One region of the Robertmurraya sp. genome, then DNA from elsewhere that is predicted to be linked to it. Evidence: riboswitches for the same ligand, from Rfam matches in the RefSeq annotation. Region 1 holds a riboswitch; each other region holds the start of a gene.
The links. A riboswitch is a leader RNA that binds a small molecule or an ion and turns the genes downstream of it on or off. The one in region 1 is predicted to bind S-adenosylmethionine.
Positions count from the first base shown of each region.

Region 1 (4,255 bases):
CTTCTATAAGTACCGCCATTCTCTGACGGTGGAAATCTTTAAGGAGATTATCGCTCACCCCATAGTTCCCAACATACTCTGAGCCATCTGCTAAGAACGCACCATATGGACCAACAGATGCAGCTACCAATGGTTTGGGTCTAACCAGTTGTTGCTCTTCTTGCCAAAAGTCATCTCTTGCACTCTTCGCAAGCACTACTGTCTTTTTTATCAATTCCAAGGCTTCTTCTTCTTGTAATCCACGTTTTATAAATCCTTCAACTGTTGCTTGATAGCTTGCAGTTATCGCACAATCTGCACCTGCCTGAAAATAGTCTAAATGTACCTGATAAATTAGCTGTGGATTCTCAAGTAACACACGCGCTGACCATAGAGGATCATCCAAATTGCATCCATAGGATTCAAGCTCGGTAGCCATTGCTCCATCTAAAAGAATAAGTGAATGCTCTTGTAAAACAGCATCAATTGGGTTGGTTTTTTTCAACGTAAACTTCTCCCTTCTTGTTAAACCCTTGTTTTATATAATAACTAGCATAGCAAAGCAAGATAAATGGAATTCCACAAAACAGTGCAATTCTCTGTGTTGGATCAAAAGCAATACCTATACAGGAAGCCAGACAAAGAAGGAACGCTGCAATCGGTACGATAGGATACAATGGCGTTCGGTAAGCTAGGTCTTGCACGGAATGGCCTTCTTTTACATATTGTCTACGGAATAATAACTGTGAAACACTAATACTCATCCATACAATAACTACTGCTAGTCCTGAAATGGACACAAGTACGATATATACAGTATCAGGTGCAATAATACTAGAAAACAGCGCTAAGCCACCACCTAGCATACTGAAAATAATAGCATTAAGTGGTACACCTCGATTTGTTAGCTTTGCAAAGATTGGAGAGATTGTTTCTTTTTCTGCAAGTGACCAAAGCATTCTTGAGGAAGCGTATAATCCAGAATTCGCGGCCGATAAAATGGCCGTTAAGATAACAAAGTTCATAATATCCGCACCATATGGTACCCCTATTCTATCAAGAACAGCAACAAACGGGCTCTCCAATACCCCAGCAGCTGAAAAAGGGAGTAGAGCTGATAACACAATGATGGTTCCGACAAAGAAGATAATTAATCTCCACAGAGTCGTTCGAATAGCCTTCGGAATTGCCTTTTCTGGATTTTCAGTTTCTCCAGCAGCAATCCCAATTAATTCTGTCCCAGAAAATGCAAAATTCACTGCCAACATGGTCATAAAAATAGCAAATACACCGTTTGGAAATAACCCTTGGCCAATGATATTTGAAAACACGGGTGCTGTCTCAGAACCCTCTATTGGCAGAATACCAATCATAGCTGCTGCACCTAAAATAATAAAGAACAAAATTGCAAGAACTTTTATGGATGCAAACCAAAATTCTGATTCAGCAAAGAATTTAACAGTTATAGCATTTAATAAAAAAATTAAAATAGCAAATAGAGCACTCCAAATCCATACATTCACATTTGGGAACCAACGCTGCATCAATAACCCAGCAGCTGTGAACTCTGACCCTAGTGCCACTGTCCAAGTTAACCAATACAACCAAGCAACAGTAAAACCTGTTGCGGGTCCAATATATTTGGCTGCGTAACTATGAAACGCTCCCGTTTCTGGCATATGTACAGATAGCTCCCCCAAACATAACATAACTAAGTAGACCACCAAGGCACCGATTAAGTACGAAAGAATCGTTCCAAACGGTCCTGCCTGTTGAATCGTATAACCTGAACTTAAAAACAAACCGGTCCCAATGACCCCACCTAAGGATAACATGACTAGATGTCTTGCTTGCATTTTCCTTTGAAATCCTTGTTCTTCCACTTTCACAACTAACTCTCTCCTTAACCTACATCCAGAAGCAACCATTACAAACGATCAATGAATACTATAGTGAGGGAAACAAAAAAGCGCACTCAGGAAACGAGTGCACTACTGACAAATAAAAACGTCCGCTCCTATCTATCGAGGAAAAATCACCCGCTGGAATTAGCACAGTATCCTAGTTGATCTGTTGCTGAGGCTTCACAGGGCCAGTCCCTCCACCTCTCTGGATAAGAAATATTTCTATCAACCTTACCAATCTATAAAAATAATGTCAAGAAACTTCTGAATAAATTAATAGTTTGCATTCTATTATGTATAACTATTACTGTCTCGTCATACATATAACTGTTTGATATACAAAACAAAGGAGCGAAAACTTCATGAATCAACAAACACCATCTTTTGTCAGTCATATTGACTCGTATGTGTATCATGCACTCCAAGGGATTACAGGGCGAATGGTTGCCGTCCAAACTGTCAGAGGGACTGTAACTGGATTACTTAAGTCTGTTATGCCTGACCATATTGTAGTGGAATCAGGAGGTTCTCCATTCTTTATACGAACTCAACAAATTATCTGGGTTATTCCTAGAGGATAAGGAGGTCATTTGATGTTTAAACGCGAAAATAAATTATTGATTGACCTTCCTGTTCCAGAGCATGGTGATCCGAATGCTGCCGCTGCAGTTCAGGAGTTGTTAGGTGGAAAATTTGGAGAAATGTCAACATTAAACAATTACATGTATCAGTCTTTTAACTTCCGTCAAAAGGATAAATTAAAACCTTTTTATGACCTCGTAGCAAGTATAACAGCAGAAGAATTTGGTCATGTGGAGCTCGTTAGTAATACAATCAACTTGTTATCACGCGGAAACACCTTTCCTGGGGACCCTGATGTTACCCCTTTACGTGAAGGAATGGATGCACGCAGTACGTATCACTTTATAGCTACTGCTCAAACGGCATTAGCAGGTGATTCTATGGGGCGTCCTTGGACCGGAGACAATGTATTTAGCAGCGGTAACTTAGTGCTAGATTTACTTCATAATTTCTTTTTAGAGGTAGGAGCACGCACACATAAGATGCGAGTATATGAAATGACAGAACATGAAACTGCTCGTGAAATGATAGGGTACTTACTTGTCAGAGGTGGGACGCATGTACTCGCTTATGCTAAAGCTTTAGAAATTGCTACGGGCGTAGATGTTAAAAAAATGGTTCCGATTCCTAATCTATCTAACAGAAAGTTTGATCATGCAAAAAAATTTGAGGATCAAGGCTTATCAAATGTTTTATATACATGGAATGATGTAGGCCATTATACAGATATCTCAAAAATTTGGAAAGGAACAAACCCTGAAAATGGAAACCAGCTCAAAGTAATTACTGGAGCTCCTAAGGGGGCACCTATTCCAAATTTAGAAGAGCTACCTGAAGAATTTGCTCCAGGGATCGATCGAGATGATTACGCAAAAATCGCCAAACGTTTAATGGAAAATATGTAAAATAGTTAAAGGGTATTCATGTGTCCATGAATACCCAACTTTCATATTTATATAGTTTTTGCTTCTAACACATCTTCCCCACGTGCAGCTCTAACTTTTTCAACATACTGCTTTGCATACTCCGTAATAAGGTCATAATCTCCCGTCTTAGCTGGTGCTAATAGATTTCCTCCTACTCCTACTGCTACACAACCGTTTTTAATCCATTGGTCCACATTTTCAAGGCTAACACCACCTGTTGGCATAATGTTCACTTGTGGAAGTGGCGCTTTTACTCCCTTAACAAAATCAGGGCCAAAGTTGTTCCCTGGGAATAACTTCACAATATCAACACCAGATTCAAGAGCACGCTTCATTTCCGTAATTGTCATACAACCTGGCATATAAGGGATTTGATAGAGGTTACATAATTTTGCGGTTTCTTCATCAAAGGAAGGACTGACTACGAACTGTGCCCCTGCAAGGATGGCTATTCTAGCAGTAGTTGAGTCAAGAACCGTACCAGCTCCAATCACCACATCATTGCGTTCATTATATAGAGACGTTAACTCTTTAATTACTTCATCCGCTTCTTTGACAGTAAAAGTTACTTCTATCCCCTTAATACCACCTCGAATACATGCATTAGAGATTGTTACTGCTTCTTCCTTCGTCTCTGCTCTCACTACTGCCACTACTCCACACTCTGAAACCTTTGATAGAACATTGATTTTATTCATGTGAATCCCCACTTTTTATATATTTTATGAAACATTTTTTATTAAATTTACAAAACTATCGTGCTGCCGTATCATATAGTAGAACGGCGTTTTAAATTTTAAAATAAAAAGTTCTATGCATTCTACATATATAAATCCATTGAAAGAGGTAACCGACTGTGTCAAA
Region 1 is NZ_JAKFCQ010000076.1:21,284-25,538, reverse strand. Features, by position in the region: gene mmuM (homocysteine S-methyltransferase) at 1-484, opposite strand, end outside; gene mmuP (S-methylmethionine permease) at 462-1,868, opposite strand; SAM riboswitch class I at 1,994-2,099, opposite strand; gene ACGLXV_RS10840 (YuzF family protein) at 2,246-2,464, shown strand; gene ACGLXV_RS10835 (manganese catalase family protein) at 2,477-3,370, shown strand; gene ACGLXV_RS10830 (bifunctional 4-hydroxy-2-oxoglutarate aldolase/2-dehydro-3-deoxy-phosphogluconate aldolase) at 3,418-4,089, opposite strand; gene ACGLXV_RS10825 (IclR family transcriptional regulator) at 4,248-4,255, shown strand, end outside.

Region 2 (4,255 bases), on a different contig from region 1:
CTTCACATCAGCAAGCTCTTCCCAACGTTCTGTTAACAGACTCATCCAATCAACTCCTCAACCTGTGACATATGCTTGATCACATCATAGAAATCAACAAACTCTCTATGATTCAAGCCATACTCTTTTGATTTTTCTAATAGCAGTTCTCTTGCAATGACCAAATCAGCCTGCTTAGCTGCTTGTAAATCGGTTACTGAATCACCAATAACGACTTTGTAGAAATCTTCTTTAAGTCCACGTATAATACTAGGTTTACAGCAGCCGCAATCATTTTGACAATGCTCATCACATGCATTTGGCCAAAGAATATTGATATATTCGCCATTAAAATCAGCAGCATTACAATACACTCCTGAAAAAGGGCCGTAAGCTTGTAAAATGGGATATACAAAGAAATCAATACCACCACTAACAATATACAAAGGAATATCCTGCTCTTTCAAAAACTTCACAAAATCAGGAAATCCTTCGCGAATTTTTACATTTTCTAATGAATACGTAATGATTTCTTCTTTTTTTGAAGAAGGAAGCAACGAGAAAAGCTTTCCTACTCCTTCTCTTATTGAAATACGCTCAGATAATATGTCGTCTTTCAGCGCTTCCCATTCGGGAGGAGCAAATTTTTTCATAATGGCAATAATATTATCCTTCTCGGTGATCGTGCCATCGAAATCACAAAATACGGCTATTTTCTTGCTCATGATTGTTTCGCCACCTCAGTAACTCCCCACAGTTCGATCGCAGTTGCTAGTTCAGGATATTGCTGCGAGTTTTCTCGCAATGGCAATCCTTTTTGACTTAAATCAATAGCTTGGCGGAAAGCAAGACCTCCACCTTTCGCACCAGCCGGATGCCCATGAACGCCACCACCAGCATTAATGACACTATCTATTCCAAAATCTTGTAGTAAAAGTGGAACAAGTCCAGGATGAATACCAGCTGAAGGCACTGGGAAGCTCTTATTCATAGGTTCTGATTGATCTGTTAACGCTTCAGCAATCGATAATGCTGCTTTCTTTTCCAAAGCCACCGAACCGTATGGAGATGGGAATAAAGACAAGTCGGCTCCAGCGTAACGCAACAATTTTCCAAGTAGTAGGGAATGAGAAATTCCGTATACATCAGACGAAGTGAGTGCTCCACTCACAGCTGGATGTGCCATAATCGGAAGATCGACACCCTCTTCTTCGCGTAATTCCTGAAGAACATCAAGACCATACGCAAACACATTAAATAATAGTAAGTCCGCACCAAGTTCTTTTGCTCTTTTTGCTTTGTCAATTAATTGAGACGTACGCCCTGTCAAGTTCACAGCATACAAGGTACGATGTCCCGTTTCTTCATAAACCTGTTGCAGAACTTCTCTTCCACCAGTAATTCTCTGTTCAAAAGGAGTTAATGGGTTTTCAAAAAGAATTTCGTCATCTTTTACAAAATCGACTCCACCCAATGCCTGTTCGCGTAATTGGCTGAAGAGGAATGGAAGATCTCTACCAAGAATTCCTTTAAAAATACTCATCAATAACGGACGATCATATACCCCAAGCTTCTCTCTTAGACCATTAATACCAAACTTAGGACCTGGAAAAGCCGTTTTTAACTCTTGTGAAAAATCAAGATCTAATAGCTTAATCTTCCCGTCAAGAGACAACTTTCCAAACACCGTTGTTAAAATAGCTGGAAGATCTAGCGAAAAGTTATTCGAGGGATAAGCGATTTTTAACACCGCTACCGTTTCATTCGTATGTTCATCTATGTGTAATTTTTCTGTGGAAATAACTCTACCTTTATATTTTTTCAATTGTTCTTGCTCGAGCTTTTGTAATTGAGTCCATGAACCAACCGTTAAACCAAGCGCAATTTCCTCTGCTTTTTTCTCAGGGTTGTGTTTGGCGTCATGTACCAAGTACGTTGCGATGACCTCACTCATTTGCTTTCGTCCTTTCTCTTCTATACGCATATACATAAAAAACCTCTTCTTGTCATCAGGAAGAGGTTAGTATCGTAAACTAACATCTCCTTATCTATCAGCCTTTGCTGCAAGAATTAGCACCGTGCTTACAAAACATGTAAGTCGGTTGCCGGGCTTCGTCGGGCTCGTCCCTCCACCTGCTCTTGATAAGAAAACGAATGTTTTCATTATGGAATTATTGTTTATACTTTCAATTGATTTTGATTATTCCAGAATTTAATTCGACTGTCAATACATTAACTAAAAATTTGGAGCTTTGAAATTCTTTCAACCGCTTCTCGCAAACGTGCTTCCGAGGTTAGTAACCCAACTCGGACATAGCCTTCTCCCCATGTACCAAAACCAACTCCAGGGGCAACAGCAATATGTGCTTTTTCTAGTAATAGATCTGAAAATTGTTCAGATGTATAACCGGTAGGAACCTTTAGCCATGCAAAAAATGACCCCTCCGGAGCTACGACATTCCAACCTAATTCTTGAAGTCCTCCGATAAAGACGTCTCTTCTAGATTCGTACAATGCATTTAACTCACGAACACAACTTTGAGACTCAGTTAATGCTGTAACTGCCGCTTCTTGGACAGCTCCAAAAAGACTTACATATAAATGGTCTTGCAACAAATTAAGGGCTGAAATGACACTTTCATTTCCAACCGCAAAGCCTACTCTCCAACCAGCCATATTATACGTCTTAGATAACGTATAAATTTCAATCCCCACGTCTTTTGCACCTTCCGTTTGTAGGAAACTAATCGGTTTATGACCATTAAAGCCTATCGCTCCATATGCAAAATCATGAACAACACAAATCTCGTGCTCTTTAGCTAGTTCAACCGTATCCTCAAAAAAATTAGCATTGGCTATTGCGCCTGTCGGGTTATTCGGATAATTTAAGAACATAAGCTTAGCCTTTTCAAGCTCGCTATCTGTTAGAGCCGTATAATCGGGAAGAAAATGATTTTCCTCCTTCAATGGCATCGTAATCATTTCTGCTTGTGCAAGAGCAACTCCCGACCAATAGTCAGGATAACCCGGATCGGGGACGAGAACATGTTCACCTGGGTTTAATAGGCATTGTGGGATTTCAACAAGCCCAGCTTTTCCTCCGAAAAGGATGGCAACTTCTTTCTCTGGATTGATATCTACGTTATATTCTCTTTTATAAAATGTCGCAGCAGCCTCTTTTAATGATGCGAAGCCTTGGAAGGGAGAGTATTTGTGATTATTTGGATTCTCTGCTGCCACTTGCAGGGCTTTTACGATATGTGAAGCTGTCGGTTGATCAGGGTTTCCCTGACCAAGGTTTATTACATCATGACCATCACTGATCTGCTTATTTACTTTTGCAACAAGTGAAGCGAAGAATTGTTTAGGTAAGCTTTTTAATAATTTTGATTGAGGATATATCATCATTTTTCCACCTACTTTATATATTCGGGTAATTGGCAATTTTTATATTGAAAAACTAGTCACAAATGTATATCGTAAATGACAACTTGTAAAGTATTTTTACTAATATTTTTTTAGAAAAGGTGGTTTCTTATGAGAGTTTCTTGTATTCAGATGGACATAAGCTTTGGAAATGTAGAAGAAAACTTTCAAAAAGCGGAAAGATTAATAGAGTCAGCAATGGCTGAAAAACCTGACTTAGTCATTCTTCCAGAGTTATGGACGACAGGCTATGACTTAACCCGCCTCGATGTTCTTGCAGACGTGGAAGCAAAAAAGAGCATTGAATTTTTGCAGAAATTAGCTAAACAACATCGTGTGCATATAGTTGGTGGATCTGTTGCTTCTCAAGAAAACAACGGTGTGTATAACACACTACTTGTCATAAATAACGAAGGAGAACTTGTTTCCACATACAGCAAAGCGCATCTTTTTAAACTAATGAACGAGCATGAACATCTTCAATCAGGAAGTACAAAAGGGATATTTGCGCTCGACAATCACTTATTTGCAGGATTGATATGCTATGATATTCGCTTTCCTGAATGGATTCGTGCTCATACGACAGAAGGAGCGGAGACCATCGTGGTTGTTGCTGAGTGGCCTCTCCCTCGTTTGAACCATTGGAGATCTTTATTAATTGCTAGAGCTATTGAAAATCAATGCTTTGTTATAGCATGCAATCGTTCTGGCTCAGATCCCGACAATGTATTTGCTGGTCATTCATTGATTATTAATCCATGGGGAGAAGTAATTGCAGAGGGAGACGAACTTGAATCTATTGTTACTGGTCAAATTGATTTGGCAGAAGTGAAGAAAGTCCGCAACACGA
Region 2 is NZ_JAKFCQ010000069.1:47,319-51,573, reverse strand. Features, by position in the region: gene ACGLXV_RS09255 (methylthioribulose 1-phosphate dehydratase) at 1-45, opposite strand, end outside; gene ACGLXV_RS09250 (2-hydroxy-3-keto-5-methylthiopentenyl-1-phosphate phosphatase) at 42-704, opposite strand; gene ACGLXV_RS09245 (2,3-diketo-5-methylthiopentyl-1-phosphate enolase) at 701-1,933, opposite strand; SAM riboswitch class I at 2,021-2,128, opposite strand; gene ACGLXV_RS09240 (pyridoxal phosphate-dependent aminotransferase) at 2,212-3,387, opposite strand; gene ACGLXV_RS09235 (carbon-nitrogen family hydrolase) at 3,517-4,255, shown strand, end outside.
Region 2: linked by a shared signal. The riboswitch ahead of ACGLXV_RS09245 (2,3-diketo-5-methylthiopentyl-1-phosphate enolase) and the one ahead of mmuP (S-methylmethionine permease) in region 1 are both predicted to bind S-adenosylmethionine.

Region 3 (4,255 bases), on a different contig from region 1:
CATATCCAATGGTGCGCACGAGCCAGTTTTTGGCGTGGCTACAGGTGCAATGAAACCAATCGCAAAGAAAATAAAAATAAATCAAGATTTAGCTGACGAGCTTTATGCCACAGGTAACTACGATGCAATGTATTTTGCAGGCATTATTGCAGACCCAAAAGCGATGACTGAGTCGGACTTTGATCGTTGGATGGATGGGGCGTATTTTTATATGGTGTCTGATTATGTGGTGGCAGTAACTTTATCAGAGTCAGATATTGCACAGGACGTTGCTGATAAATGGATTGCAAGCGGTGACGAGTTGAGAATGTCAGCCGGATGGAGTTGCTACTGCTGGCTTTTAGGGAATCGAAAAGACAAAGAGTTTTCCGAAAGCAAGATTTCCAATATGCTTGATATGGTGAAAAATACGATTCATGATTCGCCAGAGCGAACCAAATCAGCTATGAATAATTTCGTATACACCGTGGGGATTTCCTATTTGCCACAACATGAAAAGGCAGTCGAAATTTCAAAGGAAATAGGAATTGTAGAAGTCAAACGGGACAATAAAAAAAGCAGTTTCCTAAACGCTTTCGAAAGTATTCAAAAAGAAATGGATAGAGGAAAGCTTGGTTTCAAGCGCAAATATGTAAGATGTTAAAAATAGTTTCAAATCGGGGTGTGATTCCAGAAGGATTGACACTCTTTTTTGTTGATATACTGAAAGAGGTAGTTTTCTGAGAAATTATAAGTCAGTTGTCTTCTTGCAAATTCTTATAAAAAATGTTAAACTTTAGAAGAATTATTTTTGTTCGGTGTAAAGGATAGTATAAGATTAACTTTTCGTCTTGATGATCACTGAGTCCAAGGATAGTAACATATTGTGTGAAAATCACACAGCAGGAGGAAACAAAATGGAACAAGGTAAAGTAAAATGGTTTAACGCAGAAAAAGGTTTCGGATTTATCGAGCGTGAAGCCGGAGAAGACGTATTCGTTCATTTCTCAGCTATCCAAGGCGAAGGTTTTAAATCTTTAGACGAAGGTCAAGCAGTTACTTTTGACGTTGAGCAAGGCCAACGTGGAGCTCAAGCAGCTAACGTGCGTAAAGCTTAATAATAAAAACAAACTAAGCAGGCTCTTTTTAGAGTCTGTTTTTTTTCTTTTCTTTTAAATACAAGGATCCCCACTCACTGAATGAGCAGGGCACAATGTAAGCAAGTAAATCAAATGGTAAATAAAGTGTATCACATAATAACGAATTCACCTAATTATGTTTGTGTTAATTATAGCTTTCAATTTCGCTATAGTTCACCAATTCGTCGTAGACGGTGAGAATCTTTATTTGAGTATAGTGGGGGCTTTTGATGAACTTAACACATGGGCAGATGTTATATCTGGCTGTCTTTGGAAAAATATCTCTATTAATAATATTTTGAAAATACTATTGACAATTTGTTAATAGAATATTAAATTAAGTTTAATACTTTACCAAAGTAAATGAATAAATACGTTCTCTTATCAAGAGTGGCAGAGGGACTGGCCCGATGACGCCCAGCAACCGTTCCGTATGGAATTGGTGCTAAATCCTGCAAAACAAGAAATTGTTTTGAGAGATAAGAGAGGAGTAGTCCTTATTTTGTGATGAAACCTCTCTTTTCTGGAGAGGTTTTTTATATTTTAGGCTGTGTTAAACTGGGCTATTGATTTACTCTCTAGTCAAATTTTAAAAGCCAAATAAAAAAACTCTCCTAAGAGCAACGTTGGTAAGAAGGCATAGAAAACAAAAAGGGGAGAAAAAAACATGAAGAGGAACTTTTTAAGAAGTACATTTGTATCAGCAATCGCTGCAACACTTTTGCTTACAGGCTGTGCATCAGGGGGAGAAACAAAGGAAGCAACAGGATCGAACACACCGATTGAAGGTGTACCTGAACGCTTTGCAAATGGAGACCAGCCGAAAATCAAAGTTATTCGTAAAATTGGTGGGGACGATCACACAGCACAATTCTTAGCTGGTGCGAAACAAGAAGGTGAAGCATTCGGTTTCCAAGTGGATGTATTTACTGCAAATGGAGATACAGCGAAATTTCATGATGCGATTAACCAAGCGTTAAATCAAGATTATGATGGATTTATTATTTCTCACGGTGATGATGATGCTACCGTTAATGACATACAGAAAATTGTTGACGCAGGAAAAAGCGTAGTCGCATTTGACTCGAATGCAAATTTAACTAGTGTTGACGGTGTTACTCTTGTATCACAAGATGATGAAGCGTTAGCTACTCTATCATTGGACCAATTAGTAAAAGAAACAAAAGGGGAAGCCAATATTGCATACCTATGGGTGGACGGATTCCCACCGATGGTTAGACGAAATAAAGTTTATGAAGATGTTTTAGCGAAAAACCCTGGAATTAAAGAAGTGGAGCGCTTTGGGATAGCAGCAGCTGATACTAGTGTTCAAACCCAAAATGCCGTTGCCGCGATGTTGAATAAATACCCTAAGGGTGAACTTGATGCGATTTTTGCAACATGGGATGCTTTTGCCATCGGTGCAGCACGCGCGTTAAAAGAAGCTGGCAGAGAAGAAGTTAAAATCTATGGAATTGATGTTTCTAATGCTGATTTGCAGGAAATCCAAAGAGAAGGCAGCGCTTGGAGATATACGGCAGCTGTTGATCCTAAGTTGATTGGTGCAGTAAATATGAGAATACTTGCGAAGAAATTAGCAGGCGAGGAAACACCACAAACTTATGATTTGGAAGCTTCACTAATCTCTCAAGAAGACCTTCAAAAGTCAAAAGATCCTGTTAATATGGTCAATCTAACTGAAATCATTGAAGGATGGGGCCAATCGACGGAATTTGAAGAAGACTGGATGAAGACGCTGAAGGAACACTATAAGAAGTAAGGGACTTATTGATAGACACTCTCTTTTTCACAAGATAAAGAGAGTGTTTCTTTGAAGAAAGTATAAATAAAATATTGAACTTTGAACAGTGTCTAGCTCCAGCGCCCAGCGACTAGTGTACTTCGCTCTCCTCCCTATGATAAGTCAACATCGGATCGCTCACGCTCTCCGTGTTTCCTTTATCTCAGTCAGAGCGCTCCAGTCCATACGTCACTTAACGGGCGCTTGCGCTTTTCTTTGAAAGGACGGTGACATCATGACCACTTTAGAGATGAAGAATGTCTCAATTGAATTTCCGGGTGTAAAAGCATTAAATGAGGTGGACTTTTCGGTTGAAAGTGGGAAAACTCATGCCTTAATCGGAGCCAACGGTGCTGGGAAATCAACGCTAATGAAGGTTCTTTCAGGGGCATATGACCACTATACTGGTGAAATCACAATGAATGGACAGCCTATGACCATTCGTTCCCCAAAAAGTGCCATGGATTCAGGAATTCAACTTGTATATCAGGAAGTGGATACAGCTCTTATCCCCTATTTAACGGTTGCTGAAAATATCATGTTAATGGACACGGTACATAACATGGGAAAGAAGCAATGGTTCAATTGGAAAAGCCTGCATGTGAAAGCGGCCACCATCCTAGCGGAAATGAATTTGTCTCTTCCTACTAAAAAACTAGTAAGTGAATTGACATTGGCAGAAAAGCAAATGGTTTTAATCGCCAGAGCAGTGTCGAAAGAATGTAAATTCCTCATCTTGGATGAGCCGACGGCACCTCTTAGTCATACAGAAACAAATGAATTATTTCGTATAGTACAAGAATTAAAGAGACGTGATGTTGGAATTATTTTTATATCGCATCGACTTCCAGAGATTTTTGAGATTTGTGATGACATTACGATTATGAGAAATGGGGAAGTAGTCGAGAAACAGAGAATTTCGGATACCAACCAAAACAAAGTAGTGGAGCATATGCTTGGTCAAAAACTCGGTGAACAGTTTCCTGAAAAATCCATGACCATTGGAAATACAGTTCTTGAGGTAAAAGGACTTACGGATAGAGAGAAGATTAAAGATTTCAGCATGAAAGTTAGAGCAGGAGAGATTGTGGGAATCGCCGGGCTTGTAGGTGCCGGTAAGACGGAGTTCTGTAAAGCCCTGTTCGGGGCTGAAGGCAAATTAATAGCAGGAGAAGTCAAGGTTAACGGAAAAAAGGTAAGCGTAAAAAATCCGTATGAAGCTGTTAAGAATGGACTTGCCTTGGTCCCTGAAGAACGCCGAAAAGAAGGCATTCTTGTTTATGAATCGGTAGAATCAAATTTATCCGTAGTGAATTTAGGACGTTTTTCAAAAGAA
Region 3 is NZ_JAKFCQ010000073.1:37,733-41,987, reverse strand. Features, by position in the region: gene ACGLXV_RS10410 (DNA alkylation repair protein) at 1-643, shown strand, start outside; gene ACGLXV_RS10405 (cold-shock protein) at 897-1,097, shown strand; SAM riboswitch class I at 1,497-1,604, shown strand; gene ACGLXV_RS10400 (sugar ABC transporter substrate-binding protein) at 1,786-2,898, shown strand; gene ACGLXV_RS10395 (sugar ABC transporter ATP-binding protein) at 3,155-4,255, shown strand, end outside.
Region 3: linked by a shared signal. The riboswitch ahead of ACGLXV_RS10400 (sugar ABC transporter substrate-binding protein) and the one ahead of mmuP (S-methylmethionine permease) in region 1 are both predicted to bind S-adenosylmethionine.